4 regions of the Nonomuraea sp. 3N208 genome follow, and region 2 is predicted to be linked to each of the others. Evidence: riboswitches for the same ligand, from Rfam matches in the RefSeq annotation. Region 2 holds a riboswitch; each other region holds the start of a gene.

Region 1 (7,215 bases), on a different contig from region 2:
GTCAGCAGGTAGTCGTGGCCGATCCGGTAGACGCCGGTACGCTCACCCGGCGCGATCTCGGCGGCCGGCGAGATGTAGGTCCAGTCCAGGTCCTCGACCGGGAAGAAGAGGCCGAGCGCCGAGCGCTGGGCCAGCGCTTCCTTTTTGTAGATGTCGGGGAACTCGGGCGTGTCGACCAGGTCGAGGTCGGGCGTGACCTTGAGGCTGCCGGCGCCGCCGACGGCGATCAGGCGGCGCACGCCGGACTCGCGTACGCCCTCGATCAGGGCCCGGTAGGCGTCGAGGAACGGCCCCTCCGGCTCCGTGCCGTCCCGCGGCGGGGAGATGGCGCTGACCACGGCGTCATGCCCCTTGGCCAGCGTGGCGGCGTCGTGGACGTCGCCCTTGACCGGGCCGCCGGAACGGCTGACGCCGGTCACTTCATGCCCGCGGTTGGTGAGCTCTGCGGCGATGCGCTGGCCGATCATGCCGGTCGCGCCAAAGAGAAGAATCTTCATGCCGGCAAGAGTATCCATCGGATACTGGTTACTTCATCGTGCTATAAGTACCTTATGGATACCGGTGATGTCTTCGACCCCAACTGCCCGACCAGGGTGGTTCTGGATCGGATTGGAGACAAGTGGTCGGTGCTGGTATTGCTCAGCCTCATCAGCGGGCCGATGCGGTTCACGAAGCTGCGGGCCCGGATGGGTGGGGTCACGCCCAAGGTGCTGACACAGACGTTGCGGGCCATGGAGCAGGACGGGCTGGTCACGCGGGAGGTGTTCGCCGAGGTGCCACCGCGGGTGGAGTACACGCTGACGGATCTCGGGCGTTCGCTGCACGAGCCGGTCTCGGCGGTGGCCACGTGGGCGGAGCGGAACGTGGCCGGCATTCTCCGGTACCGCGAGAAATCCGCCTGAGCGGCCCGCATCCCGGCGCGGGCCGCCGCCGAGCTTTCAGGCGCTCGTGAGCTTGGTGATCTCGCTGACGATGTCGGGCCAGAGGGGGCGCGGCAGATCGTGGCCCATGCCGGGATAGGTCACCAGCCTGGCGCCGGGGATGGCCGCCGCCGTGGCCTGACCGCCCGCCACGGGGACGAGCAGGTCCGCCTCGCCGTGCAGGACCAGCGTGGGCACCTTCACCTGGGCGAGCGATTCCGTGCGGCCGCCCGAGGCCATGATGGCCGCCAGTTGCCTGGCCGTGCCCGCCGGATCGAAGCACCGGTCATAGGCCATCCCGGCCATCTCGGTGATGCGCTCGCGATCCAGGTCGTAGCCGGGCGATCCGATGATGGACCAGGTCCGCAGCGCCTGCTCCAGCACGCCGTCGCGGTCGTCGGGCGGCGTGGCCATCAGCACCGCGAGCGCCTCCGCGGTCGGCGGGGCGACCTCCGGGCCCGGCGTCGACATGATCGAGGTCAGGGTCAGCACCCGTCCGGGATGCCGGATGGCGAGGGTCTGGGCGATCATCCCGCCCATCGACGCGCCGACCACATGGGCGGCGGGCCGGCCGAGGACGTCCATGAGGTCGGCGGCGTCGTCGGCCAGGTCGTCGAGCAGGTACGGCGCGGGCTTCCCCGCTTGGGGGACACCCGCGTCGTGGAAGTGCGTGGACAGGCCCGCGTCGCGGTTGTCGAACCGTACGACGTGGTGGCCCTGCTCCGCCAGGAGCCGGCAGAGCCCCTCATCCCAGTGGATGAGCTGAGCGCCGAGCCCCATGATGAGGAGCAGGGGTCGTCCTGCCGGTGAGCCGAAGGTCTCGTAGGCGATGTCGATGCCGTTGACGGCTGCGCGCATGGTCACGGAGACCAGAATGACATTCTGGTCTCCGTGTCGTAAAGTCAGCGCCTGATGAGCCTGCGCACGCGCTTGTGGCCGAGCACCGCGCCGCCCCCGGCCATGGCCAGGGCACCCGCGAGGAGGACGCCGCCCACGGCGCTCGACTCCTCGGCCTCGGTCTTGGACGCGACGGCGTTCTCCGGCGGAGCCGCGACCGCCTTGCCGCCGGCGGGCTCCTCGGCGGGCTTGACCTCGGTGGACTTGACCGCGGGGGGCTTGAGCTGGGCAGGCTCCTCCTCGGCAGGCTTCTCCTCGGCCACGACCGTCGGAGGCTTGGCCGGGTTGGTGTCCTTCCTGGCCCATGCGCCGGTGGAGAAGGGGACCGGGTAGTTCTTCTTGCCGACGCCGTTGCCCCACTTGGTGATGACATAGTCGACGTCGATGTGACCCTGGCCGCCGACGCCGTCCACGCTGAGCGTGTTGGGGTTGAACCTGCCGCCCGTCAGCTCCGCGAAGGTCTTGGCGTCCAAGTCGAGCATGATGCCACGGTTGGAGGGCACGCCCGGACCGCGGTCGCCGACGAAGAAGGGGAGCTTCTTGCCCTTGTAGACCACGTATCCCTCGGTCAGCAGCGGCCAGCTCGGACTGGCGGCCAGCCCTTTCTGCATGGGCTTGCCGCTGGCGGGCATCCCCGTGTCACCGTTGCGGCCGGAGCCGTCGTCCCAGTAATAGGACGCCGTGGTCGAGCCCTTGAGCAGTACCTTCTCGTCGGTGTCGGAATCGGCGTGGGCCGCCGTACAGGCGATGGCCACAACGGTGGTGGCGGAGGTGGCGAACAGGGCGCAGGAACGCAGGCCAAAACGTGCAGACATGGGGCAGTGAGGTCCTTTGCGAGGGGTCAGGGACACGCGCTCCCGGAAAAAGGGCATAGCAAGGCAGAACGCCGAACGGGGGTTACTACGCGGAGCGCGAAAGGAGCCTGGGAAAAGGGCCGATCAGCCGGAGGCCGGCACGACGCTGTCTGGGGGTACGTACATCAATGCGGTGTCCTCTCCATCACGCCTACCGGGTTAGCTGACGGGTTCGGGCGGTGGAGATGCCCTACCGGCACGTGGCCGGATTCACCCCGAGGGATGGGTCCCCGGTTCCCGATCTATCGGGACTCGGCTAGGTAATGGCCCACACTTTAACCACGTATTCCGGACACACGCAAACAAATCATCATGAATCCGTCGAAAGATCTACCTAAGGATGTAAAGGCCCAAATCGGGCGAAGATCGGCCTCCGCGGGCATAGAAAAAGGGGGCACGGCCTGCCGTGCCCCCTCGCAATCCCAGCCTCAGCCGCCGCTCTTGCGCCTGAACGATCTTTTACTCGCAGCCGGACCGTGCGCCCCGTGGATCTTCGATGGGTCACCGCCCCTGCCACCCGCGCCCGAGCCCGCGTGCTGGTTGCGCTTGCGCTCCAGCGCCTCGCGGAACTTGCGCTTCATCTCGTCCTCGGAAGTTTCGCTGTTTTCCGGCTCGGGTGTATCCGCCATGAGGACCTCCATGGTGTTTGGGGACAATCACAGCTTCGCACGACGTCGGCCATGGCACGAAACTGGGGCCGCCGCGTGGCAGGTCGGCGCCTGGAGCAAAGGCGAACCGTTCCTGGTATTGCGTTGGTGCGCACCAGGGAAGCAAAGCGACATGATGGTCAACCCCCGGAGCGGCGATGAGTGTCCTCGGCCATGACCTGGCGATGGATCTGGGGGCGGCGTGCACCCGGATCTACGTCAAGGGCAAGGGCATCGTGCTGAACGAGCCCTCGGCCGTCGCACGCGACGCCGAGACGGGCAAGGTCCTCGGGTACGGCGCGGCGGCCCTCGACGCGCCCTGCGAGACGTGCTGGCCGATCAGCGACGGCCTGCCGGTCGACAGTGAGCTCACCCGGCGCCTGATCCGGTATTTCGTCCGTAAAGTGCACGGGCATCCGTTCGCCCGGCCGCGTGTGGTCCTGGCGCTGCCCGACGGTTGCACGCGGATCGACCGGGCGGCGCTGCGCGACTTGGCGTTCGAGGCGGAGGCGCGGGACATCCTGCTGATCCCGCACGCGCTGGCCGCCGCGCTCGGCGCGGGCGTGCCGGTCAAGGACTGCGCCGGGCGGATGGTCATCGACATCGGGCGCGACGCGGCCAGGATCGCGGTGCTCTCGTACGGGGCCGTCGTGGCCTCCGGCACGGTGCCGGTCGGCGGCCACGCCATGAGCAGGTCGATCGCCCGCCTCGTGGAGCGCGAGCACGGGCTGCTGATCGACGAAGGCGAGGCGGAGGCGGCGAAGCGCCGCGCAGGCTCCGAATGGAAGCCGCTGGACCGGCAGGTGCTGGTCCGCGGCAGGGACGTGGAGACCGGGCGGGAGCGCACAGCGGCACTCCCGGTGCAGCTGATCTATGAGGCGACCAGACAGCCGGTCGAGACCATCGAGCGGGCGGCGGTCGGGATCGTGGAGCACTGCCCGGCGGAGCTGGTGGCCGACCTCGGGGAACGGGGTGCGGTGCTGGTGGGGGGTGGCGCGCTGCTACGCGGGCTGTGCCGGCGGCTGCGTACCGCCTTGTGCATGCCGGTGCGCCGGGCGGAGCGGCCGCTGGAGTCCGTGGCTCTCGGGCTCGGACATTGCGTGGACGACCTGGGACTGATCGCCAAGCTCAGGGGCGCCAGGTGACGCCACGGTGCAGCGGGCCGCGGCTGGCCGCCCGAGCAGTGGGAGGAGTGGGTCAACCGGACGCCGGCCGCCCAGCTCCTCCGGCCCGAATAGGGCGACGGCCCACGCCCGGTCAGGCGGACGAGGGCCGAACGCACCCCGGCTATGGCGTGGAGAGTGCCTCTGTCGGGGACAGGCGGGAGGCCCTGACGGCCGGATAGAGCCCGGCCATGGCGCCGATGGCCAGCGTCGCCGCGAGACCGCCGACGGTGGCCCAGGCCGGGACCACGGAGGGCCAGCCGCTGTAGAGCGCGTACCCCATGGTGACGGCGGTGCCGAGGAGCACACCGCCCGCTCCGCCCATCGCCGACAGCAGCAGCGACTCGGCCAGGAACTGCGTGCGGATCTGGCCGCGGGTCGCCCCGAGCGAGCGGCGCAGCCCGATCTCCGCGCGGCGTTCCAGCACCGAGATGACCATCGTGTTGGCCACGCCGACACCGCCCACGAGCAGGGCCACCGCGCCCACGCCCAGCAAGAGGTTGGCGAACGCCTGGCTGGTCGCCTGCTTGGCGGCCAGCGCGTCGGACGGGCGGGAGACGTCCACCTCGTTCGGCGCCTCCGGGTTGGCGGTGCCGGCCAGGACCTGGCGTACCGCCTCCAGCTTGGCCTCCTCCGAGCGGGTGTAGAGCGTCGTCGGATGCCCGTCGAAGTCCAACCGCTCCTCGGCCACCGGCCAGCCCACCATGACGGCACTGTCCAGGTCCGTGGCGAGCGCGACCGGGTTCAGCACGCCGACGACGGAGAAGCGCTGGCCGCCGACGACGACCTGCGTGTCCTGGCCGACCGAGCCGACGCCGAGCCGCTGGGCGGCGGCCGAGCCGAGCACGGCGGCCGGGTACCGTTCGGTGGCCTGGTTGAGCCAGGTCCCGCTGCGTAGCGTCGCGCCGACGGTGGCGGGCAGGTCGAGGCGGGCGGCGTACGTGGACAGGCCGCCGGTCTGGGCCTCGGGAATCTGCTCGGACCGGTAGACCTTGGCCTCGGAGATCTTCGCCACCGCGGAGGCGGCCTGCACCGGCCCGATGCGCTCGATCATCGCCTCGGCGTCCTTCGGCATCTGCGCCGCCTCGCCTGCGAGCGTGGTGCCCGACGTGACGGTGAGGAGGTTGGTGCCGAGGGCGGAGAGCGTGCGGTCGAGCTCGGCGCCCGAGGAGGACGAGAGCCCGACCACGCCCACCATGGCCGCGATGCCGATGGCGATGCCGAGCGCGGACAGGAACGCCCGCAACGGGCGCGTCCGCAGGCCGACCGCGCCGACCCGCATGACGTCGCCCAGCCGCATGCCGGCCGGGGCGAGCTTGGGCCGCTTCACCTCGACGACGGCCATCACGCCACCCCTGATTCGACCATCTCCGGCACCGTGCTGTCCGCGATGATCTCGCCGTCCCGCATCCGCACCTGCCGGGGCAGGCTGGCGGCGATCTCCCGATCGTGCGTGATGATCACGATGGTGGTGCCAGAGGCGTTCAACTCGTGCAGCAACTCCATCACTCCCGTGCCGGACACGGAGTCCAGCGCCCCGGTCGGCTCGTCGGCCAGCACCAGCGGCGGCTCGCCCGCCACAGCCCTGGCGATGGCCACGCGCTGTCGCTCGCCACCGGACAACTCGTGCGGCTCGTGGTCCATCCGGTGCCCGAGACCGACCCGTTCGAGCGCGGCGGCCGCCCGCCGGCGCCGCTCGGACCTGCTCATCCCGGTGTAGATGAGGCCGTCGGCCACGTTGTCCAGTGCCGGGACCTTCGCCGCGAGGTGGAAGTGCTGGAAGACGAAGCCGATCGTGGTGGCGCGCAGCGCCGAGAGCTGGCCGTCGGACAACTTCGACACGTCGTAGCCGTCGATGTGGATGGTTCCCGAGGACGGCCGGTCGAGGGTGCCGACGACGTTGAGCATGGTCGACTTCCCCGACCCCGACGGGCCGGCGATGGCGACGAGCTCGCCGTGCTCGATGCGCAGCGACACCGAGTTCAGCGCCGTCACCCCACCGGGGTAGGACTTGGACACATCCGTCAGCGAGATCATGGGGTAGGTCACTTCGGCATCCCCACGGTCATGCCCTCGGTGAGCCCGTCGCCCTCGACCTCGACCCGTCCTCCGGCGAACAGCCCCGTCTCGACGGCGATGTACCTCGACTTGCCGCCCTCGATCACCTCCAGGCCGAAGCCGCCCTCCCGCAGCGCCACGAGGGCCGCGACCGGCACGGTCAGCACGTTCTTGCGCTGGGATGCGGTGAACGTCACGTCCACCGACGCCTTGTCGAGGCCCTTGGCGGCCTTGGCAGCGCCGATCGAGACCAGCGCCTCCACCCGGGTCTCGGGGTCGGCGTTCTGGCCCTCGCCCGGCACGATGACCGTGGCGACCTCGGTGACCTTGCCGCTCACGCTCTTGCCGTCGGGCAGCGTTACCTCGACCTTGGCCCCTTTCTTGGCCATCCGCTGGTCCTCGGCCTCCAGCTCGACGGTGACGACCTTGGACGTGCCCGTGTACGTCAGGACCTTCTGGCCGGGCTGGGCAGGCTGGCCCTCCTCGGCCTCAATGCTCTCCACGCGTAGCTTGCCCGGCGCGAAGACGACGCGACCCAGCTCGACCACGCCGGTCTCGTCCAGGCCACGGTCCTCCTGCCATTCCATGACGGCCTCGGCGGTGTCGTAGGTGTACTCGTCGTCGACCGTGAATCCGTCGTAACCGAGCTTGCTGAGGTTGCGCTCCAGGTTCTCCA
Region 2 (7,215 bases):
TACGAGGTGCTGTCGGCGCGATACGGGCTGACCCTGCACCGGGCGGAGCAGACGATCAAGGCGACCGTGCTGGATCCGGACGACGCGCGGGCCCTCGGCGCGCCACCGTTCTCCCCGGCCTTCCTCGTGCAACGCACCGGCTTCGACGCCCGCGGCCGGGCCATCGAGCGCGCCGACTCGCTCTACCGGGGAGATCGCTACTCCTACCAGCTCACCATCTATCGCGACCCCCAGTAGGAAGTCCTGCCGCATGCACATCGCCCTGCTACCCCTCGACGAGCGCCCGGTCAACACCCGCCTGCCCGCCGACGTCGCGGCCATCGCCGGCGCCCGGCTCAGACTGCCCGATGCCGGGCTGCTGCCGTCCATGCGGACTCCCGGCAAGGCCGGGCCCCTCGGCGAATGGCTGCTCGACCAGGACATGGACGCGACCGTGGTCTGTGTGGAGACGCTGGTGCACGGCGGCCTCATCCCCTCCAGGACCAGCGCCGACGACACGCTGACCGTCCTCGACCGGCTCAACGTGCTGCGCCGGCTCCGCCTGGCCAGGCCCGGCCTGCCCATCTCGGCCGTCTCGCTGGTCACCAGGGCCAGTGACAGCTACCACGGCGACGAGGAGCCGGCGTACTGGCCGCGGTTCGGCCGCGAGCTGCACGCGTACGGCGGGCTGCTCCATCGCGCGCACGTGGCTGATGTGACGGGCTCCGAGGCGCCCGCCGACGGCCTCACGGGCAAGATCCCCACGGAGGTCCGCATCGACTTCGAGCTGCGCCGCCTGCGCAACCACGTCGTCAACCTGGAGGCGCTCAGGCTCCTCGCGGAAGGCGTCGTCGACCCGCTGCTCATCACCGCCGACGACACGGCCGTGCACTCGGCGGGCTCGGTCGAGCAGGGCTGGCTCCGGCACTGGGCGCGAGCCCTCGATCCGGCGGGCACGCTGCTGATGTACCCGGGTGCCGACGAGGTCGGCGCGGTGCTGGTAGCCCGCGCGCTCGCGGCACGACACGGCCGCCCGATCCGGATCAGCGTGATCAGCGGCGATCCGAACGGCCTGGACGTCGTCGCCGCCTTCGAGAACCTGCCCACCGGCGCGGGTGCCCGCAGGCAGATCCTCGCCGCCGGTGCTCAGGTGGCCGAGGACGACCAGGACGCAGACGTCGCCCTGGTCCTCCACACCCCCGACCCCGGCCGTACCGACTGGTTCGGCAACCCGCCCAGCCCGGACCCCGCCGCGGTCGCTGCGACGGTCCGGGCGATCCGCGAATCCAGCGCCCCGGTCGCCCTGGCCGACGTCCGCCACACCAACGGCGGCGATCCTGGCCTGGTCGAGACGCTGCGGGCGGAGGGCCTCGTGGATGACCTGGTGGCCTACGGCGGCTGGAACACGGCGGGCAACACGATCGGCTCCGTGGTGGCGGCCGCCGTGGCGACCGTCGTCGGCACCAGGGAGAACACCCTCGACCGGACAGCCGCCCGGCGCCTCCTCCTGCACCGCCTCACTGAGGACTACGGCTACCAGGCGCTCGTCCGCGCCACCGGCCCGGACGCCACCGCGGCCCGCGAAAGGCTCGAGCCGATCCTGCACGGTTTCGACCCGGACTGGACGATCGACGACGTCACGTTTCCTTGGAACCGCTCCTTCGAGATCGACTTCACGCTGGCACGGATCACTCAATGAGAGCGAACGTTCATGCATATGCCGGAAGGAGACGACGGCAGCTATCGCCCCAGCAGGAGCACGCTTGTGGTAGTTGTCCGCCGCGTGGTTCAGGGAGTGTCGTCAGCGTGTACGGCTGCTGCCGTAGCGGAACGGCGGCGTGTGTCGACCGCAGGTGCCAGGAAGGCGACGGAGGCGACGAAGGCGAGCACCACCAGCATGGCTGAGCGCAGGCCCCAGTGCTCGCCGAGGAAGCCGAGGCCGGGTGGGCCCACGAGGAAGGCGACATAGCCGATCACGGCCACCAGGCTCACGCGGGCGGTCTGTTCCGGTCCCGACTCTCCCGCGGCCGACAGCGCGACGGGGAAGCCCAGTGATGCGCCGAGTCCCCAGAACAGGACGGCCGCTCCGGCCAGCACGGCGTTGTCCGAAAAGATCACCAGGAGCAGGCCGAGCGCTCCCGAGACGGCGCTGGCCCGCACGACGGTGGTCCGGCCGAAGCGGTCGAGAAAGAACGTGCCGCTGAAGCGGCCAATGGTCATGGCGGCGGCGAACCCGGTGAAGACCAGGGATCCGGAGGTGGCGTCCAGGCCGTGCCCGTCCACCATGAGCAGCGGCAGCCAATCGTTGGCAGCTCCCTCGGCCAGGGCCATCGCCAGCACGATCACACCGATCAGGAGGAGTTTGCGGTCCTTCCAGACTCTCGGCCTCGCATGGTCGGCGCCGGTGCCGGCTTGGTCTGCTGCGAGGACTCCGGTGCCTGCGGGGATGGAGCGGATGGCGTAGCAGAAGGTCGCGGCCGCGATCAGGGTGACCGCTGCCAGATGCCAGTGCACCGGGAGGCGGGCGGCCGTGGCGGCGATGCCCGCGCAGGCGCCGATGACGGTGCCCAGGCTCCAGCAACCGTGCAGGGTGGGCAGCGTCGTCGTGTCACTGATCCGTTCGACGTCGGCGCCGTCGACGTTGACGGCGACGTCAGCTGCTCCCATGCCCGCGCCGAACACACAGAGGCCCGCCATGACCAGCGGCGCGGACGAGAGGAGAGTGCCGGCGCTGATGACGGCCATGCTCACGATGACCAGTGCGGTTCCCACGCCGATGACGGGTCTGGTCCCGTAACGGGAGACGAGACGTCCGGAGCACAGAATTCCGATCATGGAGCCGAGCGACAGGCCGAACAGCACCCAGCCCATCTGGCCGGTGGACGCCTCCAGCCGGTCACGGATGTCCGGGGTGCGGGTCACCCATGACGACATCGCGACTCCTGGGAGGAAGAAGAACAGGAACAGCGCCTGCCGGCGCCGGCGCGTGGCGAGGTCCATGTAGATAGGTCTCCGTGGGAGTTCGGATGTCCGGGGAGTTCTGGGCATCGATGCCCACCGAGCGTACGTATAGGTGATGAAGGTGATCGTATGAGGACAAAGCCATCACCCGGCACTCCGACCCCATCACGGTCCGCGAGACAGGTGTTCCTTGTCGAAGTCTTTTAGGGTCAGACTCCGAAGGCGCGGCGGATGACGGCGTCGAAGGCACGGTCCGAGAGCAGCCAGCGCATGAAGATCGTGGAGGCCCATGGTCGTCCGTGAACGCGCTTCCTCCTGAGCCCTGTCGTGCTCACACGCCCACGTAGAGTTCGGCGGCCGCGGCCGAGGACGTGAGCGCCCTGGTAAAGCGAATGCAGGAGTGCTTCAACAGCCGGCAATTCGACCAGGCCGCAGACCTGCACACCCCCGGCTTCTTCAGCCATCCGCTCGGCACCACAGGGTTCGAGGCGGGCAAAGACGCCTGGCGCACACTCGTTACCCGGTTTCCTGGCATACGCGTCGTCGCCCAGGACATCCTGGTTGACGGCGACAAGGCCGCCGTCCGCTCGACCGTCGAGGGGATCGCGGCCCCAGACGGCGACGCCCAGCCCATGCTGTTCGAGATCTTTCGCATCGACAATGGCCGGTTCGCGGAGATGTGGGGGGCCAGCACGGGATTCCCATCCTCGGCTAGCCCTGAGGATTTGCTCAACTAGCCCCGAAAATGTGCGTCGTGGGGTGGGCGACCGGTTCGGCAACCACAGAAAAGCGCTCCTCGCCTGGGACGATAAGGGGTGCCGATGTCCTTTTCGGCCCAGGTCGAGGAGCGCTTAACGACGTTCCACGCCCTCCATGCCTCCGCACGTCCCTGCTCGCACCCGATGGTCACCTGGCGGGATGATCAACACTGTCGTGGTGCTCAAACCCATCGACATTCTTCCGAATTCAAGATCGCTAAATGGTAGATGGCGTTCACAAGCTGGCCTCCGAGAAGTCCTCGACCTTCCTCGTGCCGTCTCCCGGGGCGATCGCAGATCGTATGCTTCAACCTGCCTTAAACGTTCTATCAAGCGCAGGTCAAGCCATCCGGACCGGTCTCTGAACATGAGCCTGCTCACCGAGACGGCGAATTCCTAGCCGAGCGGGGCTCCTGAGCCGTCACCAGGAGAGGAACTCGCCGACCACCGGTTTGTCCACTTGTAAACCTTTTGGTTGATACATTATGTTATGCGCCATACGTCCGGTTTATCCGGTTGTTGCATTGACCATCGCATGACATCACAGTCCTGTCTGTGACCGCTGAATCCGCCTTCGGGCGGAACCGGGGACCCAGTCGTTCGAACTTGGGGTGAATTGGCGCCGAGGTGCCATAGGGCAGCTTCCATGCCCGAACCCGTCAGCTAACCCGGTAAGCGGTATGGAAGCAAGGAGAACTCCCTACCGATGGCCGACCATCGTCTTACCCCTGCCCCGAAGACCAGCGTCACCCGAATGGCCAACCGCATGGCCACCCCCGGCATCTTGCTGAAGTCCGCGGTCACCGGGTTGCTGGCCGTGACCACCGCCGTGGCGGGTGCGAGCGTCGCCAGTCCCGCGCACGCCGACAGCGACACGCTCGTCTACGGCCAGGACGTCTCCAACTACCAGCCGACGCACGATTGGGCCGCCAGCGGCGCCAAGTACGGCATCGTCAAGGCGACCGAGGGCGCCGATTTCAGAGACCGTGCCTTCGCCCGTCACTGGGCCGAGATGGCCAAGCAGAACATGGTGCGCGGCGCTTACCATTACGGTCACCCGGCCAACGACCCCGTCGCCGAGGCCGACTTCTTCCTATCCGTGGTCAACAAGCAGCCGGCCAGGAGCGGTGACCTCCTCGTCCTGGACCTGGAGACCACCGACGGCAAGTCCGTAGCCCAGGTCAACGCCTGGGCCAAGAAGTGGCTGGAGCGAGTGAGGGCCAAGACCGGCATCACCCCGCTGTTCTACTCCGGCTGGAACTTCGCCAGCAGATATGGTCAAGGCCTCGGCCAGTACCCGCTGTGGGTCGCCCACTACAGCAAGGCAAGAGGCACGGTCCTGCCGCCCGCACCGTGGAAGACGTGGACCATCCACCAGTACACCGACAGCCCAGTGGACCAGAACGTCACCTCCGTGAGCCTGGACCGACTTCGCGCCCTGGGCCGCAAGTAACCGGGTCCGTGGTCGCGCGGCACGCTCCAGGCAGCGAACGCTCAAGGCCCGACAGCACCTCAGCCCCGAGGCGGCCCTGCCCCTCCTGCCGCCCGGTGGCTTCGCCGTTGCCCTGCAGTCCTTCGTCGTCTGGGCGAACTCGGCCACGTTGCGCCAGGAGATCATGGCGGCCGGCGATTTCCCGCTGCCCGATGGCCTGTCGGCGTTCCTGCTGCTGAACCAGCTCATCTATCGAGGCGCCGGTCGCCCCACCGACAGGACTGGGCTGGGGCGGGCCACCGACCGAACGGCTGGCCGCCGGCCGCCGTCGCCGCCGGATCGACGCCGTCCCCGGACCGCTGCGGCCCGCGGCGGAGGCGTTCAACACCTTCCTGCTGCGCTCCCGCGAGCGCGCCCGCCGGGCCGGAACGCTGCCCCGCGCCGACATCACAGCCCAGCGCACCAGCAACCCCGCACGTGATGGTCACCAAGGGCACCAAGGCCGGCCGATCCCCGGCCTCCACCGCCTTCGTCAGCCACGTCCTGGACGCCTGCGGCGTCCCGCCCCGGATGCTTCGCTCCACCCGCCTGGTCGAACCTGGTCAACACCATGGACCCCAAACTCGTCGCGGCGACCTTCGGGATGGACCCCGAGGGCGTCATGATCTATCTCGCCGACCATCGTCGCGCTCGGGACGCTCGCGGCGGAGGACGACATCCCTCTAGCATTCGCAGGTGACCGCCTACGACGATCCCGACGCGTTCGAGTATCTGGACTTCTCGGCCCTGCCGCAGCGGCAGCAGCGGATCCTGGCCGCGATCCGCGACTGGGTGGTCAGGTACGGCTACCCTCCGAGCACACGCGAGATCGGCCGAGCAGTCGGCCTGCGGTCGTCCTCGTCGGTGTCGAAGCACCTGAGGAGCCTGGAGGAGAAGGGGTTCCTTCGCCGGGGCACGACGATGACCCGGCCGATCGACGTGCGTCTGTTCCTGCGGGCCTCGGCGCCCGAACCGGCCGGCGACCTGGTGACCGTGCCCGTGGTCGGAGACATCGCCGCGGGCGCTCCCATCCCGGCCGACGAGCATGCGGACGGTACGCTGACGCTGCCACGCGACCTCACCGGGCGTGGCAACGTGTTCGGCCTCCGTGTACGGGGCGATTCGATGATCGACGCCGCGATCTGCGACGGCGACATCGTCGTGGTGCGGCAGCAGCCCGAGGCGTACTCGGGCCAGATCGTCGCCGCGATGATCGACGGCGAGGCCACCGTCAAGGTGTACCGCCGACGTAACGGGCACGTCTTTCTCGAACCGCGCAATCCCGTCTACGACGTCATGGATGGCGACCACGCTGTGGTGCTGGGCATCGTGGTCTCGGTCCTGCGCAGCGTCTGACCACCCTGCGGGGAGTCGGCGTCGGCGCCCAGCTGCCGGCACACCGGCTCCACCCAGTCGGCCCGCAACCGCCCGACGCCGCCGAAGGCCGGTGGAAAGGCCGCGGTGAACAGCACGTGCGTGCCGTCGAGGCCGTCCGGCCTGGGGTCGCGGTCGGAGCGCTGCAGCTGGCCCGGCCGTACCCACAAGTAGTCACGAAGTCGACGGTGTGGTGCCCGCTGCCTCAGGTGATCAGGGCGATGGTGTGGAAGTCGGCCCGGTGGACGCGCTGCAGGCTGCCGTCGGACACCCGGTGGTGCAGCTCCGCCGGCGACAACACCTCCAGGCCGGCATCAGGCCTGTTGCTCCTCGCGGTCGGCCGCCACCGGTGCGTGCCTCCCCACGGTCTCGGTCATCCGGGACAGGGGGATCAGGCCGAGCAGGCAGATCGCGGCGAGCACGATGTAGTGCACGGTGAACCCGGACTGGTCGATGATCCAGCCCGACACCGCCGCAGCGAGCACCCCGGACACCCCCAGAGCGATCCCGATCATGATGCCCATCGCCGTGCCGGCCGCCTTCGGCACCGAGTCGATGAGCAACGCGTACGTGACGGGGAACGGCGCGTTGCGGAACAACCCCCACGCGAGCAGGATGATCCACGCGGTCGCCGCGCTGGTGATGAAGATCATGGCCAGCAGGGTCAGGGCC
Region 3 (7,215 bases), on a different contig from region 2:
CGGGTTCGGGCGTGGAAGTGCCCTACGGGGCGCTCGTGTTGAGCGCGCCGATTCACCCCAGAGAATTGGGTCCCCGGTTCCGCGTGATCGCGAATTCGGCGGCCGCGTCCCTCACGAATCTGAATGTCCGTGCTGGTGAGACGCGGTCTCGGCAAAACGAAGGGCGCTAACGCGGCATGAATCTTGCCTGGCGTACGCCCTGAGTCCTTAAACGTAAGCGAACGGCATAGAAAGATGCAAGCGAGGTTCGGGCGCCGGCAACAGGATCCCCTATGACATAGGCGATTGCGGGCAGAATTCTTTACCCAACTCCGGGCGGGGTTTACCAAACGCGCCGGCGGCTGCGACCTCCGTCCGACCGGCCGCAATAGCTTGCGATCAAGGTGACCCTGTGAGCACTGTGCGCCTCGTCCACGACTCGGGGAATGAGTTGCGCCTCGTTTGCGCTATCCATGGGGAGATATATACCTTTTGCGTAATCGCGGTATACGTCGTGGAGGGCTCTCGTCCGCGTCGTTGCCGTTTTGTTGACCGGATCGTGCGCGTCCCGAGGGGATCCCTGGGGATGACGTTCGGCCGCCGAATCCGCGCCTCGCGGAACCGGGGACCCATCCTTTCGGGGTGAATCGCACGCAACCCAGGCTGCGCGCGTAGGGCACTTCCACGCCCGAACCCGTCAGCTAACCCGGTAGGCGGTATGGAAGCAAGGAGTCAATGCCCCATGCTCAAGCCCCGGCTTGCCGCAGTCGTCCATTCCCTCAAGAACCGTCGCGACTTTCCCTCCAAGAAGCTCAGTCTCGCCCTCGGTGGCGTGATCCTGGCCGGAGCCACCGCCCTCACGGGCGTGGTCGGCACGGCAATCGCCTCATCCCCTGAGCACAGTCCTGTGCACGAGGCTCAGCCCGCGTCCGAATCGCTGGCCTTCGGCCTGGACATCTCCAACCACGAGCCGCTCTACGACTGGTCCGCGAGCTCGGCCCAGTTCGGCATCATCAAGGCCACCGAGGGCACGAGCTTCCGCGACGCCTCGTTCGCCAGGCACTGGCGCGAGCTCGACAAGAAGCAGATCGTGCGCGGCGCCTACCACTACGGGCACCCCGGCAACGACCCCATCGCCGAGGCGGAGCACTTCCTGTCCGTGGTGAACTCCCAGCCCGCCAAGCACGGCGACCTGCTGGTCCTGGACCTGGAGACCACCGACGGCGAGTCCGTCGACGAGGTCAACGCCTGGGCCAAGGCGTGGTTGTCGCACGTCAAGGCCAAGACCGGGATCAGCCCGATGTTCTACAGCGGCTGGAACTTCGCCGACACCTACGGCAAGGGCCTGGCCGAATACCCGCTGTGGGTCGCCCACTACAGCAAGCCCAAGGGTGCGGTCACCCCGCCCGCCGACTGGAAGTCGTGGACCATCCACCAGTACACCGACGTCCCCGTCGACGAGAACGTCTCCGCGCTGACCCCCGAGGAGTTGCGTGACCTGGGCCGCCCCGCCGCCTGACGCCCGCCTCCCGACCCAAAGCTCCTCGCGCCGCCTTCGGCTCAGGGACGGATGAGGACCTTCAGCGCCTCGCGGGCGGCCATCGCGCGATAGCCGTCCGCCACGTCCTCCAGGCCGATCGTGCGGTCGAAGACCCGGCCCGGGTCGATCGTCCCGTCCAGCACCTCGGGCAGCAGTTCCTCGATGTAGGCCCGGGCCGGGGCCACCCCGCCGGTGAGGGTGAGGTTGCGCAAGAATTCCGGAAATCCCATCGGCACCTCCTCGTACTGCGGCACACCGACCCGGCTCACCGCGCCGCCGGCGCGGGCCACGGCGAAGGCCGTCTCGATCGCCTCCTTGGTGCCGACACACTCCAGCACCGCCTGAGTGCCGTCGCCCCCGGTCAGCTCGCGTACCCGTTCGATGCCCTCACCGCCACGCTCGGAGACGAGGTCGGTGGCGCCGAACTCGCGCCCCAGAGCGGTGCGGGCCTTGTGCCGGCCCATGAGCACGATGCGCTCGGCGCCGAGCCGCCTGGCGGCGAGCACCGCGCACAGCCCGACCGCGCCGTCGCCGATCACCGTCACCGAGGTGTGCGGCCCGACCCCGGCCGTCACCGCGCAGTGGTGGCCGGTAGGGAACACGTCCGACAGGGCGAGCAGGGACGGCAGCAGCGGGGAGTCCTCCCCGACCGGCAGTTTGACCAGGGTCCCGTGGGCCTGCGGCACGCGTACCGCCTCGCCCTGGCCGCCGTCCACGCCGTCCGCCGCCCAGAAGCCGCCGTGCCGGCAGGACGTCTGCAGACCCTCGCGGCAGAAGTCGCAGGTGTTGTCCGACCACACGAACGGCGCCACCACCACGTCGCCGGTCTTCAGCCCCGTCACCTCCGCGCCGACGTCCTCCACCACGCCCAGGAACTCGTGGCCGATGCGTTCGCCCTGCTCGGTGGCGGGCCTCGCCCCGTACGGCCACAGGTCGCTGCCGCAGATGCACGAGCGCAGCACGCGGACCACGGCGTCCGTGGGTTGCCGGATCTCCGGGTCGGGGACATCCTCGACGCGCACGTCACGGGCACCGTAGATCAAGGTTGCTCGCATGAGGACCTTCCCATCGTGACTTCTCTCGTCGTCACAGGTACCCGGGGTCGGCCGCGATCGTGTGATCGGCGCGTCTGCTCCAGGTCCGTTGTCGTTAAAAATGCCCCGCATTGACATGCAAGTCGCTACTTGCCTATCGTGGGGTCCGTGGGCGACGTGTTCAAGGCCTTGGTCGACTCCACCCGGCGCAAGATCCTCGACGAGCTGACCGAGAAGGACGGGCAGACCTTGTTCGAAATCTGTACGCGCCTGGCGATGAAATACCAGCTCGGCTCCTCGCGGCAGGCGATCTCCCAGCACCTGGACGTATTGGAAGCCGCCGGCCTGGTGGAGACGCGCCGCGAAGGCCGCTACAAATTCCACTTCATCAATACGGCGCCGCTCGAACCTATCGTCGACCGATGGCTCAGGCGCGCCACAAAGGAGCCAGAATGAAGATCCACCTGTCCAGCGTGTTCGTGGACGATCAGGAACACGCCATGCGCTTCTACACCGACGTGCTGGGCTTCACGGTCAAGCACGACGTCCCGCTGGGTGAGGACCGCTGGCTGACCGTCGTGTCGCCGGACGACGTGGACGGCACCGAACTCGTTCTCGAGCCTTCCAGCCACCCCGCCGTGTCGCCCTTCAAGCAGGCACTGGTGGAGGACGGCATCCCGATGACCTCGTTCGCGGTGTCCGACGTGCATAAGGAGTACGAGCGGCTGAAGGGCCTCGGCGTGCGCTTCACGCAGGAACCGGTCGTCATGGGACCGGTCACCACGGCCGTCTTCGACGACACCTGCGGCAACCTCATCCAGATCGCCGCCCAGGGATAGCCGCCCGGCGGACCGGCGTGCTGCTTTATGCGCCGGTGGTGCTGCGGTAGCGTCTGCCCGCATGCGTGCCTTCGTCATCACAGGTCCAGGACGTGCGGAGGTCCAGGAGGTGGAGCCGCCCGCGCCGGGGCCCGGTGAGGTGGTGGTCGAGGTGGAGCGGGCCGGGGTGTGCGGCACCGACATGGAGTTCTTCTCGGGCGCGATGGCGTACCTGCGTACTGGCGAGGCCCGTTACCCGGTGCGGATCGGACACGAGTGGGCGGGCACCGTGCGGGAGGTCGGCGACGGCGTGGATCCCGCCTGGGCCGGGCGGCGGGTGACCGGCGACACCATGCTGGGGTGCGGCGAATGCGCGCGGTGCGTGGCGGGCCGCCAGCACTTGTGCGCCGACCGGTACGAGATCGGCGTGCGCAACGGCTGGCCTGGAGCGCTGGCCGAACGGCTTCCCGTGCCCGTCCGGGCGCTCCAGCCGCTGCCCGACCCGGTCGATCCGGTGCTCGGCGCTCTGGTGGAGCCGGGTGGAAACGCGTTAAGGGCGGTCCGCGCCGCCGCGGTGGCGCCCGGTGAGCGGCTGCTGGTCATCGGGCCGGGCACGATCGGGCTGCTGGCGGCCATGATCGCGGTGGCCCACGGGGTCGAGGTGCACCTGCTCGGGGTGAACGGGCGCTCCCTGGCGTTCGCCCGCTCGCTCGGCTTCACCCAGACCTGGACGACGCCGCCGGAGCCGCCATTGAGGTTCGACGCCGTGATCGACGCCTCGACGGGGTCCGGCTCTCCCGCGCTCGCGCTCGAGCTCGTGGAGCCGGGCCGCAACGTGGTCTTCATCGGCCTGTCGGCCGCGCCCAGCCTGGCCGACACGCGCCGCCTGGTGCTCAAGGACGTGACGGCGGTCGGCGTGCTCAGCGCCTCCGGCGGCCTCGCGGGGGCCATCGACCTGTACGCCTCCGGGCAGGTCGATCCGCGTCCCCTGGTCGCCGCCACCGTCCCGCTGGACGAGGCCGCCGCGGTCCTGTCGGGAGAACGGCGGCCCAGCTGGGGCGACGCTCCGAAGATCCTCATCGATCCCCGCCTGGGCTGACCGCCCGCAACACCCGATCGCACCGAGATGCCGTCACAGCCGGATCCGCCCGCAGAGATCCCCCGCCTGGGCTGACCGCGCATCCGAAAATCCGTCGCCCCGGATCTGCCCGCTGGTTAGCGTTTCCGGGTGGACATCTACCTGGAGACAGACCGGCTGATCCTGCGCCGCTTCACCGAGTCGGACGCCGACGACCTCTTCCACCTGCACAACGATCCCGACGTCATGCGATACCTCAACGGCGGCAAGCCGACGCCCCGCAAGGTGATCGTCGAGGAGACGCTGCCGAGGTTCATCGCCTCCGGCTTCTGGGCGGCGATCGAGAAGCCTTCGGGGGCGTTCCTCGGCTGGTTCCATTTGCGGGCGGCCAAGGGCAAGCCCGCCGACGAGCCGGAGCTCGGCTACCGGCTGCACAAGTCGGCCTGGGGGAAGGGCTACGCGACCGAGGGCTCGCTAGCACTGATCGACAAGGCGTTCGGCGAGCTGGGCGCGCGCCGCGTGTTCGCCCAGACGATGACGGTGAACCTGGGATCGCGGCGGGTCATGGAGAAGTCCGGGCTGAGGCACGTACGGACCTTCTTCATGGACTGGCCCGACCCCATCGACGGCACTGATCAGGGCGAGGTGGAGTACGAGCTGCTGCGGCCCGACTGGGAGGCCCGGCGGCGAATGTGAGCCGGGGATGGGCTACGTGACCGCGACCACCGCGTAACGTTCGTCTTCGATCTCCTTGCCCCACAACGCCGGGTCGGTGAGCACGTCGACGTGCAGGTCCGCGAGGTCCGCGACGGTCAGCCGCACCGCCGCCACCAGATCCCCCGCGCTCACCCCGCCATCCCACGGCATGCCCGCGCCCGAACCCCGCTCCGCTGTTAAGTCCTGATCTCTCCCCTCGCTGGACGTGCTCCAGCGTCCCTCCACGAGGACCAGCCGTCCGCCGGGACGCAGCAGAGCCGCCCAGCGGGTCAGGGCGGCCTCTGGCTCGGGAATGGTCCACAGCAGGTGCCGGGCCAGCACCACATCGAAGCGCTGCTCCCCCACAGGCGGCCGCGCGGCATCCCCGACCAGCACGACCGCGCCCGTGCCTGCCAGCTTCGCCCGCGCCCGCGCCACCATCCGGGGCGCCAGGTCTACCCCCGCGACCCGATGGCCGCGCTCGGCGAGCAGCAGCGACAGCGACCCCGTGCCGCACCCCAGGTCCAGCACGTCGGCCCGGCTCTCGGGCAGCCACGCGGCGAGCCGATCGGCCCAGGCCGCTCTGACTCTGGAGTCGCGCAACCCGTGGTCCGCTTCCTCGTCGAAGGAGTCGGCGGCAGCGTCCCAGTATGCGGCGATGCTCTGCATGACACCCATCGTGGCAGCGGCCACCGACATTTCACGGAGGCAGGCACCTGGTGTACTGGTCAGACCAGTCGCTAGGGTTGCCTGTCATGGGATATGACGCGCTGTTCCGCCTGGACGGGCGCCGGGCCGTGGTGATCGGGGCAGGAAGCGGGATCGGCAGGGAGGCGGCGCTGGCCATGGCGGCCCACGGGGCGTCGGTGGTGTGCGCCGACCGGGACCTGGCCGCGGCGGAGGAGACCGCCGCCGCGTGCGGGGGCACCGCCCGGCTGCTCGACGTGCTCGACGCCGGGGCCGTGGGCCGGGCCGCCGAAGAGGAGCCTGCCGACGTGCTGGTGTTCACCGCCGCCACGAACGTCCGCAAGCGGCTGCTCGACTACTCGGGCGAGGAGTTCGACCGGGTGGTGAGGCTGAACCTGCGGGCCTCGTTCGACGTGGTGCGGGCGTTCGGCGCGGGCATGGTGGAACGGGGGCGCGGGTCGATCATCGGGTTCGCGTCGATCCGGGCGAGCGTCACCGAGCCGGGGCAGAGCGTCTACTCGGCCACGAAGGCCGGCCTCGTGCAGTTGCTGCGGACGGCCGCCGCCGAGTTCGGACCGCACGGGGTGCGGGTGAACGCCATCGCGCCCGGCGTGGTCGAGACGCCGCTGACCCGCCAGATCAAGGACCACCCCGCCTGGTACGCCGCGTACGCCGCCAAGAGCGCGCTCGGCCGCTGGGCGTCCGCGGAGGAGATGGCCGGGGCGGTGGTCTACCTGGCGAGCGACGCCGCGAGCTTCGTGACGGGATCGGTGTTGTACGTGGACGGCGGCTGGACCGCCGTGGATGGCCGATTCGACCCGCCGAATTGAGGTGAATATCCCCGCCCTAATAGGGCAGCAGCCACGGGTCCGTCCCAAGAAAGGAGGGACCTGACCGATGAGTACAGCACGGAAATTAGCACCCGCGACCCTCGCGACCGTGCTGGCGTTGACCATCGCCCCGGCGGCGCAGGCCCAGACCACGGCGACCGCCGCTCCCAGCGCGGTCGATCAGGCCGGCTGGGTGCTGCATGCCTCCGCCCAGGACCGGGCGTATCTGAGGCAGGCGCACAGGGGCCACCTCGCCGAGATCGCGGCCGGCCGGGCCGCGTTGCGCGAGTCCCGCGACAGAGGCGTGCGCGCGATCGCCTGGCGGCTGATCCGTGATCATCGCCGGCTGGACGCGAGGCTGCGTTCGGTCGCTGACCGGCTGGACGTCCGCATCCCGGATGCCCCGAGCGCCGAGCAGCGGGCCGCCCTGCGCGCAGTGACCGCTAGGTCGGGTCATCGCTTCGACCGGGCCTGGCTGCGGCTGCAGGCCGACGCCCACTACCGGTCACTCCGGCTGGCTCAGGTGGAGCTTCGCCTGGGTCATTCCGAGTGG
Region 4 (7,215 bases), on a different contig from region 2:
TGTCGATCAGGATGAGCAGCCCGACGCCGAACAGCAGCATTCCGGCCAGTAGATTGACCACCGGAATGCCCATGAGCATGAGCGGCCCCGGATAGACCAGGGACCGTTTGAGCGCCGCTCCCGGCGCCAGCTTCGCCGGGGCCAGGCGAATCCGCATGATCGCCTTGCCGAACGTCCTGCCGCGCCTGGAATGGGCCTGCCAGTCGTAGCCGGCATAAGCCAGTCCGGCCCCGAACCACGCGCACACACCCGGCAGGCGGCCGCCGAACACCTCCAGCACCCCGACAGTCCGGAAGATGCCCCAGAGCGCAATGAACAGAATGTAATAGAAGACCCCGAAGACGAGCGCTTCAATCAGGCGGGCGGCGAGCCGTTCCCACCATTCCGCCGGCAGCGAGGCCGCCCACGGCGGCGTCCCGGCCATAACCTCCACCTCGCGTCGAGACTACGGGTCCCTCTCACATTCTGGTACGGCCCCGCGGACAAAACATAGGGGCCGGCGGGAAGCCGGCCCCTATGTTTACGTGAGGGAGGACTACTTGATCTTCACCACCACGGTGCGCGCGAACTTGTCCGCGAACGTCTGCTGCAGCGGCTTGTCCCACAGCATGGAGGCGCCGTTCAGGGCGCACAGAAGGGGGGCGAGCAGGGTTCCGAAGGGCAGCCAGTAGAGGATGTAGGCGCCCCACGTCCCGAGCGCGCGCTTGAGTGCCGCGTCGTTGGGGATGCCGCCCGGTGGCACCGGGCCGCCGACCTGGACGACCTTGATACCCATGATCATCTTGCCGACGGTCTGACCCTTCATCTTGTGCATGAAGAAGTCGTAGCCGACGTAGACGGCGGTCAGGACGACCGCCATCACGATGCCGACGACGAACGAGCCGACCAGGCCCGTGCTCGCCCCGGTGGTCGAGCTGTAGCTCGCGACCAGGAACAGCCCGAAGATGAAGGACACCAGGCCCATCACGATGCCGAAGATCACACCGTCGACGATCCTCGCCACCAGCCGCTGCCACCACTCCGCCAGCGGAGCCGGTGCGCCCGGAGGCTGCACGCCGACCGGCTGCTGCCCATAGGCCTGGCCGTAGCCCGGCTGGCCGTAGGCGGCCTGCTGCGGCTGCCCGTAGGCCTGGCCGTACTGCTGCTGGTCGCCGTACTGCTGCTGGCCGTACTGGGGCTGGGCGTAGCCTGGCTGGGACTGTGCCTGCTGGCCGTAGCCTTGCTGCTGGCCATAGCCCTGCTGCCCGTAACCCGGCTGCGCCTGCTGACCGTAGCCCTGCTGGCCGTAGTCGGGCTGGGACTGCGCCTGCTGGCCATAACCCTGCTGTTCGCCGTAGCCCGGCTGCGACTGCGCCTGCTGACCGTAGCCTTGCTGGCCGTAGTCGGGCTGGGACTGCGCCTGCTGACCGTAGCCTTGCTGGCCGTAGTCGGGCTGGGACTGCGCCTGCTGACCGTAGCCCTGCTGCCCGTAATCGGGCTGGGACTGCGCCTGCTGACCGTAGCCCGGCTGCGACTGGGGCTGCTGACCGTAGCCCTGCTGCTGGGCGCCGTACTGCCCGGAGGAGGGTTGCTGGCCGTAGCCCTGCTGCGCCTGCTGGCCGTAGTCCGGCTGGGACTGCGGCTGCTGGCCGTAACCGGGCTGCTGGCCGTAGCCCTGCTGCGCCTGCTGACCGTAGCTCTGCTGGCCGTAGTCAGGCTGGGACTGCGGCTGCTGACCATATTGTGGCTGCTGACCGTATTGCTGCTGCTGGCCGTAGCCCTGCTGCTGACCGTAGTCCTGCTGCTGGCCGTACTGGGGTTGCTGGCCGTGCTGCGGTTGCTGACCGTGCTGTGGCTGCTGGCCATAACCCTGTTGCTGGCCATAGCCCTGCTGGCCGTACTGGGGCTGCTGCCCATAGGCGTCGTCCGCCCGGTAGCCGACCACAGTGACGTCGGGGTCGGGCTCGCCGGGGTGGCGGCCCGCGTTCTGCTGCCCGTACTGGGGGTTGCCGGGCGCAGAATTCTCGCCAGATTCGTCCTGCGGATACGGCGGCTGTCCGGTGCTCACCGTGTCACCTCGCTTCGAGTGCGCATGTGGCACGTGTCAGGACACATGCCCTGTGCTGCCCAACGTATCGACATAGGTATCAACAATCACCTTTCCAGCTAGTCAAGGCCTGCGTCACCCGATGTCAGGTGGAGCAGCATGCGGGTGTTGCCCAAGGTGTTCGGCTTCACGTGCTCCAGGTCCAGAAACTCCGCGACACCCTCGTCGTACGAGGCCAGCAGTTCGGCGTAGACCTCGGGTGACACCGGCGTGCCCTGGATCGGGCGGAAGCCGTGCCGCGCGAAGAAGTCGACCTCAAAAGTGAGACAGAATACACGTCGCAGCCCCAAATCGTTCGCCTGCCGTATGAGCGCGGAGACGATCCGGTGGCCGATTCCCATGCCCCGACACTCGGGATCGACGGCCACCGTGCGAACCTCGGCGAGGTCCTCCCACAGGACGTGGAGCGCGCCACACCCGACGACCCGCCCGCCGAGCTCGGCCACCCAGAACTCCTGTACGTCCTCGTAGAGGGTCACCGTGGCCTTCTCCAGGAGCCGGGGACCGGCGCCCGCGTAAGTGTCGACCAGGCGCCTGATCCGCCGCACGTCGGGCGTGCGGGCACGCCGGACCACCACCGCGGTCTCCGGCGTCGTCAGTTCGGCCACCTGCTCCATGGCTCTCCAGAGTACAGATGTCATTACGGCTCGGCCCTAACTCCCACGTCTGGCCCCATCCTGTGACATGCCAGGAGCCACATGGGTCCCAGCCCGGCTACTTCTGGCGTTCGGCAGAAGTAATGACAAAGAGGACATAAAGTCTCTTCTGCACGGTTGATCACGAGATCACCTTGTGACCCGGCAGTTGTGAAACCTCTACAGATCGAGCAGTTCTGGTTGAGCACGAACCCGGAGTGCATTAGTGTCCAGCGACGACGTTCCCCGCGTGTCGCGCGCGGGGGACACGCCAAATTCTCGCATGGGAAGCCGGGGACCCACCGGTGGCGAGCTCCGCACGCCACCACTGGGGTGAATCCGAGTTCTTCGGTAGGGCTGCTCCGGCCCGAACCCGTCAGCTAACCCGGTAGGCGTCAATGAGAGGAGCTGGTTGGTGAAGCGCACGCTGAGCCGTGGGGGGAAGTCGGCGGGCAGGCATGCCCGCCCTCCGGAACGGGCCCGGCTCTCACGCCGCCTCGGCGTGATGAGCATCACATTGGCCGCGCTCCTGATCGCCATCCCCGTCGCCGCTCCAGCGTCCGCGGACCCGAAGCCCTCACTCAAGGAGCTTTCCGAGCAGGTCGAGAAGCTGCATGTCGAGATCGAGACGCTGACGGAGCAGTACAACGGCCAGCGGGAGAAGTACAAGGTCGCACAGAAGGCCGCCGACGCCGCTCAGAAGACGCTGGCGGACAGCGAGGCCGACCTCGCCGCCAAGCGGGCCAAAGCCGCCATGCTCGCCCAGAACGCCTACATCACCGGCGGTCTGAGCAAGGCGCTGGCGTTCACGGCCTCCACCGACCCTGAGAAGTTCCTCGACCAGGCCGCGACCACGTACGCGCTGGAGCAGCAGCAGGGCGAGCAGGTCAACCAGCTTGCCAAGGCCATGGACGCCGCCACCCGCGCCAGGGCGGGCGCCAAGACCCGCATGGAGGACCTGCAGAAGATCGTCGCGGACCTCGACAGCAAGCGCGACAAGATCACCAAACTGGTGGCCAAGGCCGAGAGCAACCTGTTCAGGCGGGCCATGGGCGAGGCCGGCCGGGCCGGCTCCCGCGTACGCATCAACCTGCCGATCCCCGGCAACGGCAAGGCCGCCCAGGCGGCCAGGTGGGCGCTCACGCAGCAGCTCAAGCCGTACGTCTGGGGCGCCGAAGGCCCCAACTCCTACGACTGCTCCGGCCTGGTGATGGCGGCCTTCCAGCGGGTGGGCATCTCGCTGCCGCACTACACCGGCGACCAGTGGACCGCGGGCCGGCACATCGACAAGTCCGAACTACGCGCGGGCGACCTCGTGTTCTTCTACAGCGACCTGCACCACGTCGGCATCTATCTGGGCGGGGGCATGATGGTGCACGCCCCGCGAACCGGTGATGTCGTGCACATCGCATCGATCGCGAACCGGCCGTACGCCGGCGCGGTGCGCATCGCCGACTAGTTCGTCAGATCAGCTGTCGTCGCGCTGCCCAGGCCACGGCCTCGATGGCCGTGGCCACGCCGATGCGGTCGCAGATGCCCCGTAACCGCCGGCGTACTGTCCGCCCACTGATATCCAGACGTCTCCCCACGCGATCTACCGTGACCCCCTTGGCCAGCTCCGCCAGCAACGCCAGATCCGCGTGGCTCAGCTCAACGCCTTCAGTGAGCACATCCATCGGGAGCCCTCCCCCCCAACAGCAGAACTCGGACCTCACAACGGGCCAAAGCCGCTCGTCTCGCAGACGGTAAACGCATCCTGGAAAGGTCGTCAAGCGCAAGAATCTTCGCACTTGACGGGCACTATTGACATGATCCGTTATATGTGACGTACTCGCCATACGGCGACGAGACCGTCGGCACGATGAGCGAACTCATAGAGCGGTCCAACGGGCCCGGCCCGGGACCGATGGGCCCGGCCGACGTCTTGGGTTTTGATCCGAACGATCCGGACTTTCTGCGCGAGCCATACGCGCGCTACCGCGAGATGAGCGCTCGCGGGGCGATCTTCCGTACCCGCGCGGGACTGATCGTCGCCACCACCCACGAGTTGTGCGGAGCGATGCTCCGCGACCCCCGCTTCGGCCACGGCTCCGACCCCCCGTACGGAAGAGACCCAGGTCAGCCCGTTGAATCGTTCCTCTGGATGGACCCGCCCGACCACACCAGGTTGCGTGCTCTGGTCAGCAAGGCGTTCACGCCGCGCATGGTCGAACGGCTCCGCCCCCGCATCGAGGCGATCACCGCCGAGCTGATCGGCGCTTTGCCGGAGGAGGCGGACCTGGTTTCCGGTTTCGCCTACCCGCTGCCCGTCCTGGTCATCACCGAGATGTTGGGGGTGCCTCCGGAGGACCGTGAACGTTTCAGCGGCTGGAGCGAAATATTGGCTCGCAGCCTTGACCCGATGCTTACAGACGAGCTCGTATCGGAAACCGGCCGGGCCAGAAGAGAGTTTCGCGACTACTTCCGCGACCTCATTGCGATCAGGCGGGCGCAGCCGGGCGAGGACCTCCTGAGCGCACTGGCCCGGGTCGAGGAGCTCACCGAGCCCGAGTTGCTGGCGACCTGCGTACTGCTGCTCGTGGCCGGGCACGAGACGACCGTCAACCTCATCGCCAACGGGATTCTCCACCTGACCGGGCGTGGGCTGCTGCGGCACGCCGCCGAGCAGCCCAGGCAAGTGGTCGAGGAGGTGCTGAGGTACGACCCGCCGGTCCAGCTCACCTCCAGGATCGCGCTGGAGGACGCGGAGCTGGGCGGCGCGCCGGTGCCCAAGGGCGCGCTCGTGCTCGGAGTGATAGGCGCGGCCAATCGCGACCCGGCGGTCTTCCCCGATCCCGATCGGTTCGACGTGACCCGTGATCCCGGGCGGCACCTCGCGTTCGGGCTCGGGATTCACTTCTGCCTCGGGGCGACGCTGGCCAGGTTGGAAGGCGAGATCGCGCTCGCCGCTCTGGCCCGTGCGGCGCCCGGGCTGGAGCTGACCGACCCGGCGCCGCCGTACAAGTCGAATCTGGTGTTGAGAGGGCTGGAGTCCCTTCCGGCGCGGCTCAGGCGTTGACGGCGTCGTAGTGCCCCCTGGCCCGCTCGACGTCCTCGATGTGCGCCTCGGCCCAGCCTTTGATCGCGGCCACCAGCGGCATGAGGCTCTCGCCCAGCGGGGTGAGCTCGTAGTCGACGCGTACCGGCACCGACGGTGTGAGCGTGCGAGTGACCAGGCCATCACGTTCCAGGCCGCGCAGGGTCTGGGTGAGCATCTTCTGGCTGACGCCCGCGATGCGCCTGGCCAGGTCACTGTAGCGGCGCGGCCCAGCCTCCAGCGCCGTGAGCACCAGCGTGACCCATTTGTCGCTGAGGCGGTCGAGCAGCCTTCTCGAGGGGCACTGGGAGAAGTACGCGTCGAACGCCTGCCGGGCCTCTTCACGCCGCTCCGCGGCCGTCTTCGTGGCCATCCGTTCGCTCCTCCCAGTGGGTTACGCACTTACAGGTGCCTACTTACCACAAGAGAGTAACCCTTTCTAGGGTCGCAACATGACTTCGACGACTATGCGTGCACTCATCGGCGGTTCCGGCGCTCCCCGGCTGGTGGAGGTCCCGGTGCCGCAGGCAGGACCAAGGCAGGTGCGGATCAGGGTGGCGGCGGCGGGGGTGAACCCGTTCGACCTCGCGGTGGCGGCCGGGACGCTCGCCGACTATGGCGTGGCGCGGCGCCTGGACTCGTACGGTCTCGGCTTCGACGTCGCAGGAACCGTCGACCAGGTAGGCGACGGGGCGGGCTTCCTGGTGGGCGAGGAGGTGATCGGCCTCGCCGCCCGGCTGGAGCTGCCCGTGAAGGCGCAGGCCGAGTACGTGGTGCTCGACGCGGAGGCGGTGGCGCGGGCGCCGCGCGGGTTCACCGCCGCGCAGGCGGCCACCATCCCGCTCAACTCGCTGACCGCCTGGCAGGCCCTGGACCGGGCCGGAGCCCGGCCTGGGCGGACGCTGCTGGTCACGGGGGCGGCCGGGGCTGTGGGGGGTTATCTGGTGGAGCTGGCGGCGCTGCGAGGCGTCCGGGTGGTTGCTCTGGCCGGTGCCGGGGACGAGGAGCTCGTACGAGGCCTGGGGGCCGAATGGTTCGTGGCGCGTGGCGAGGACGTGGCCTCCGCGGTACGGGCGCACGTGCCCGGCGGTGTGGACGCCGTCGTGGACGCGGCCGTGCTGGGCCTGGCCGCACTGGACGCGGTCCGTGACGGCGGGACCTTCGTGGCGCTCACGGCCGGAGTCGCGCCGGTCGGGCTGCGCGGGATCGACGTGGGCACCATGTTCTTCCGTGCCGATGCGGCTCAGCTCGGTGAGGTGGTGCGGCTGGTGGAGGCCGGTCGGCTGACGTTGCGGGTGGCGGAGGAGTATCCGCTGGAGAAGGCGGCCGACGCCCACGCCAGGCTGGCCGCGGGCGGGATTCGCGGCCGCCTCGTTCTCATTCCTTGAGCCCCGGCGGGCGCGCGGGTCCTGCCGCGC

Evidence for each region. Region 2 has a riboswitch for cyclic di-AMP ahead of ACTWPT_RS48590 (glycoside hydrolase family 25 protein). Riboswitches for the same ligand answer to the same signal wherever they lie in the genome.
Region 1: it holds a riboswitch for cyclic di-AMP, as region 2 does, so the genes downstream of both, ACTWPT_RS29465 (hypothetical protein) here and ACTWPT_RS48590 (glycoside hydrolase family 25 protein) in region 2, are expected to answer to the same signal.
Region 3: it holds a riboswitch for cyclic di-AMP, as region 2 does, so the genes downstream of both, ACTWPT_RS58680 (glycoside hydrolase family 25 protein) here and ACTWPT_RS48590 (glycoside hydrolase family 25 protein) in region 2, are expected to answer to the same signal.
Region 4: it holds a riboswitch for cyclic di-AMP, as region 2 does, so the genes downstream of both, ACTWPT_RS20115 (NlpC/P60 family protein) here and ACTWPT_RS48590 (glycoside hydrolase family 25 protein) in region 2, are expected to answer to the same signal.

Annotation. Positions count from the first base shown of each region.
Region 1 is NZ_JBQQBR010000020.1:180,868-188,082, forward strand. Features, by position in the region: gene ACTWPT_RS29450 (NAD(P)-dependent oxidoreductase) at 1-497, opposite strand, end outside; gene ACTWPT_RS29455 (winged helix-turn-helix transcriptional regulator) at 552-902, shown strand; gene ACTWPT_RS29460 (alpha/beta fold hydrolase) at 939-1,778, opposite strand; gene ACTWPT_RS29465 (hypothetical protein) at 1,823-2,632, opposite strand; cyclic di-AMP (ydaO/yuaA leader) riboswitch at 2,805-2,939, opposite strand; gene ACTWPT_RS29470 (DUF5302 domain-containing protein) at 3,100-3,300, opposite strand; gene ACTWPT_RS29475 (rod shape-determining protein) at 3,477-4,463, shown strand; gene ACTWPT_RS29480 (ABC transporter permease) at 4,606-5,826, opposite strand; gene ACTWPT_RS29485 (ABC transporter ATP-binding protein) at 5,826-6,518, opposite strand; gene ACTWPT_RS29490 (efflux RND transporter periplasmic adaptor subunit) at 6,527-7,215, opposite strand, start outside.
Region 2 is NZ_JBQQBR010000048.1:26,744-33,958, reverse strand. Features, by position in the region: gene ACTWPT_RS48610 (GntR family transcriptional regulator) at 1-237, shown strand, start outside; gene ACTWPT_RS48605 (DUF4127 family protein) at 251-1,678, shown strand; gene ACTWPT_RS48600 (MFS transporter) at 1,768-2,979, opposite strand; gene ACTWPT_RS48595 (ester cyclase) at 3,312-3,677, shown strand; cyclic di-AMP (ydaO/yuaA leader) riboswitch at 4,249-4,391, shown strand; gene ACTWPT_RS48590 (glycoside hydrolase family 25 protein) at 4,405-5,151, shown strand; gene lexA (transcriptional repressor LexA) at 5,866-6,525, shown strand; gene ACTWPT_RS48580 (hypothetical protein) at 6,456-6,713, opposite strand; gene ACTWPT_RS48575 (MFS transporter) at 6,858-7,215, opposite strand, start outside.
Region 3 is NZ_JBQQBR010000089.1:9,601-16,815, reverse strand. Features, by position in the region: cyclic di-AMP (ydaO/yuaA leader) riboswitch at 1-111, opposite strand, end outside; cyclic di-AMP (ydaO/yuaA leader) riboswitch at 568-710, shown strand; gene ACTWPT_RS58680 (glycoside hydrolase family 25 protein) at 722-1,498, shown strand; gene ACTWPT_RS58675 (zinc-binding dehydrogenase) at 1,540-2,574, opposite strand; gene ACTWPT_RS58670 (ArsR/SmtB family transcription factor) at 2,722-3,009, shown strand; gene ACTWPT_RS58665 (VOC family protein) at 3,006-3,392, shown strand; gene ACTWPT_RS58660 (zinc-dependent alcohol dehydrogenase) at 3,454-4,470, shown strand; gene ACTWPT_RS58655 (GNAT family N-acetyltransferase) at 4,600-5,145, shown strand; gene ACTWPT_RS58650 (class I SAM-dependent methyltransferase) at 5,158-5,814, opposite strand; gene ACTWPT_RS58645 (SDR family NAD(P)-dependent oxidoreductase) at 5,901-6,662, shown strand; gene ACTWPT_RS58640 (DUF4142 domain-containing protein) at 6,730-7,215, shown strand, end outside.
Region 4 is NZ_JBQQBR010000012.1:175,281-182,495, forward strand. Features, by position in the region: gene ACTWPT_RS20100 (RDD family protein) at 1-424, opposite strand, end outside; gene ACTWPT_RS20105 (RDD family protein) at 536-2,047, opposite strand; gene ACTWPT_RS20110 (amino-acid N-acetyltransferase) at 2,146-2,703, opposite strand; cyclic di-AMP (ydaO/yuaA leader) riboswitch at 2,981-3,131, shown strand; gene ACTWPT_RS20115 (NlpC/P60 family protein) at 3,227-4,180, shown strand; gene ACTWPT_RS20120 (LuxR C-terminal-related transcriptional regulator) at 4,185-4,397, opposite strand; gene ACTWPT_RS20125 (cytochrome P450) at 4,583-5,779, shown strand; gene ACTWPT_RS20130 (winged helix-turn-helix transcriptional regulator) at 5,769-6,170, opposite strand; gene ACTWPT_RS20135 (NADP-dependent oxidoreductase) at 6,250-7,185, shown strand.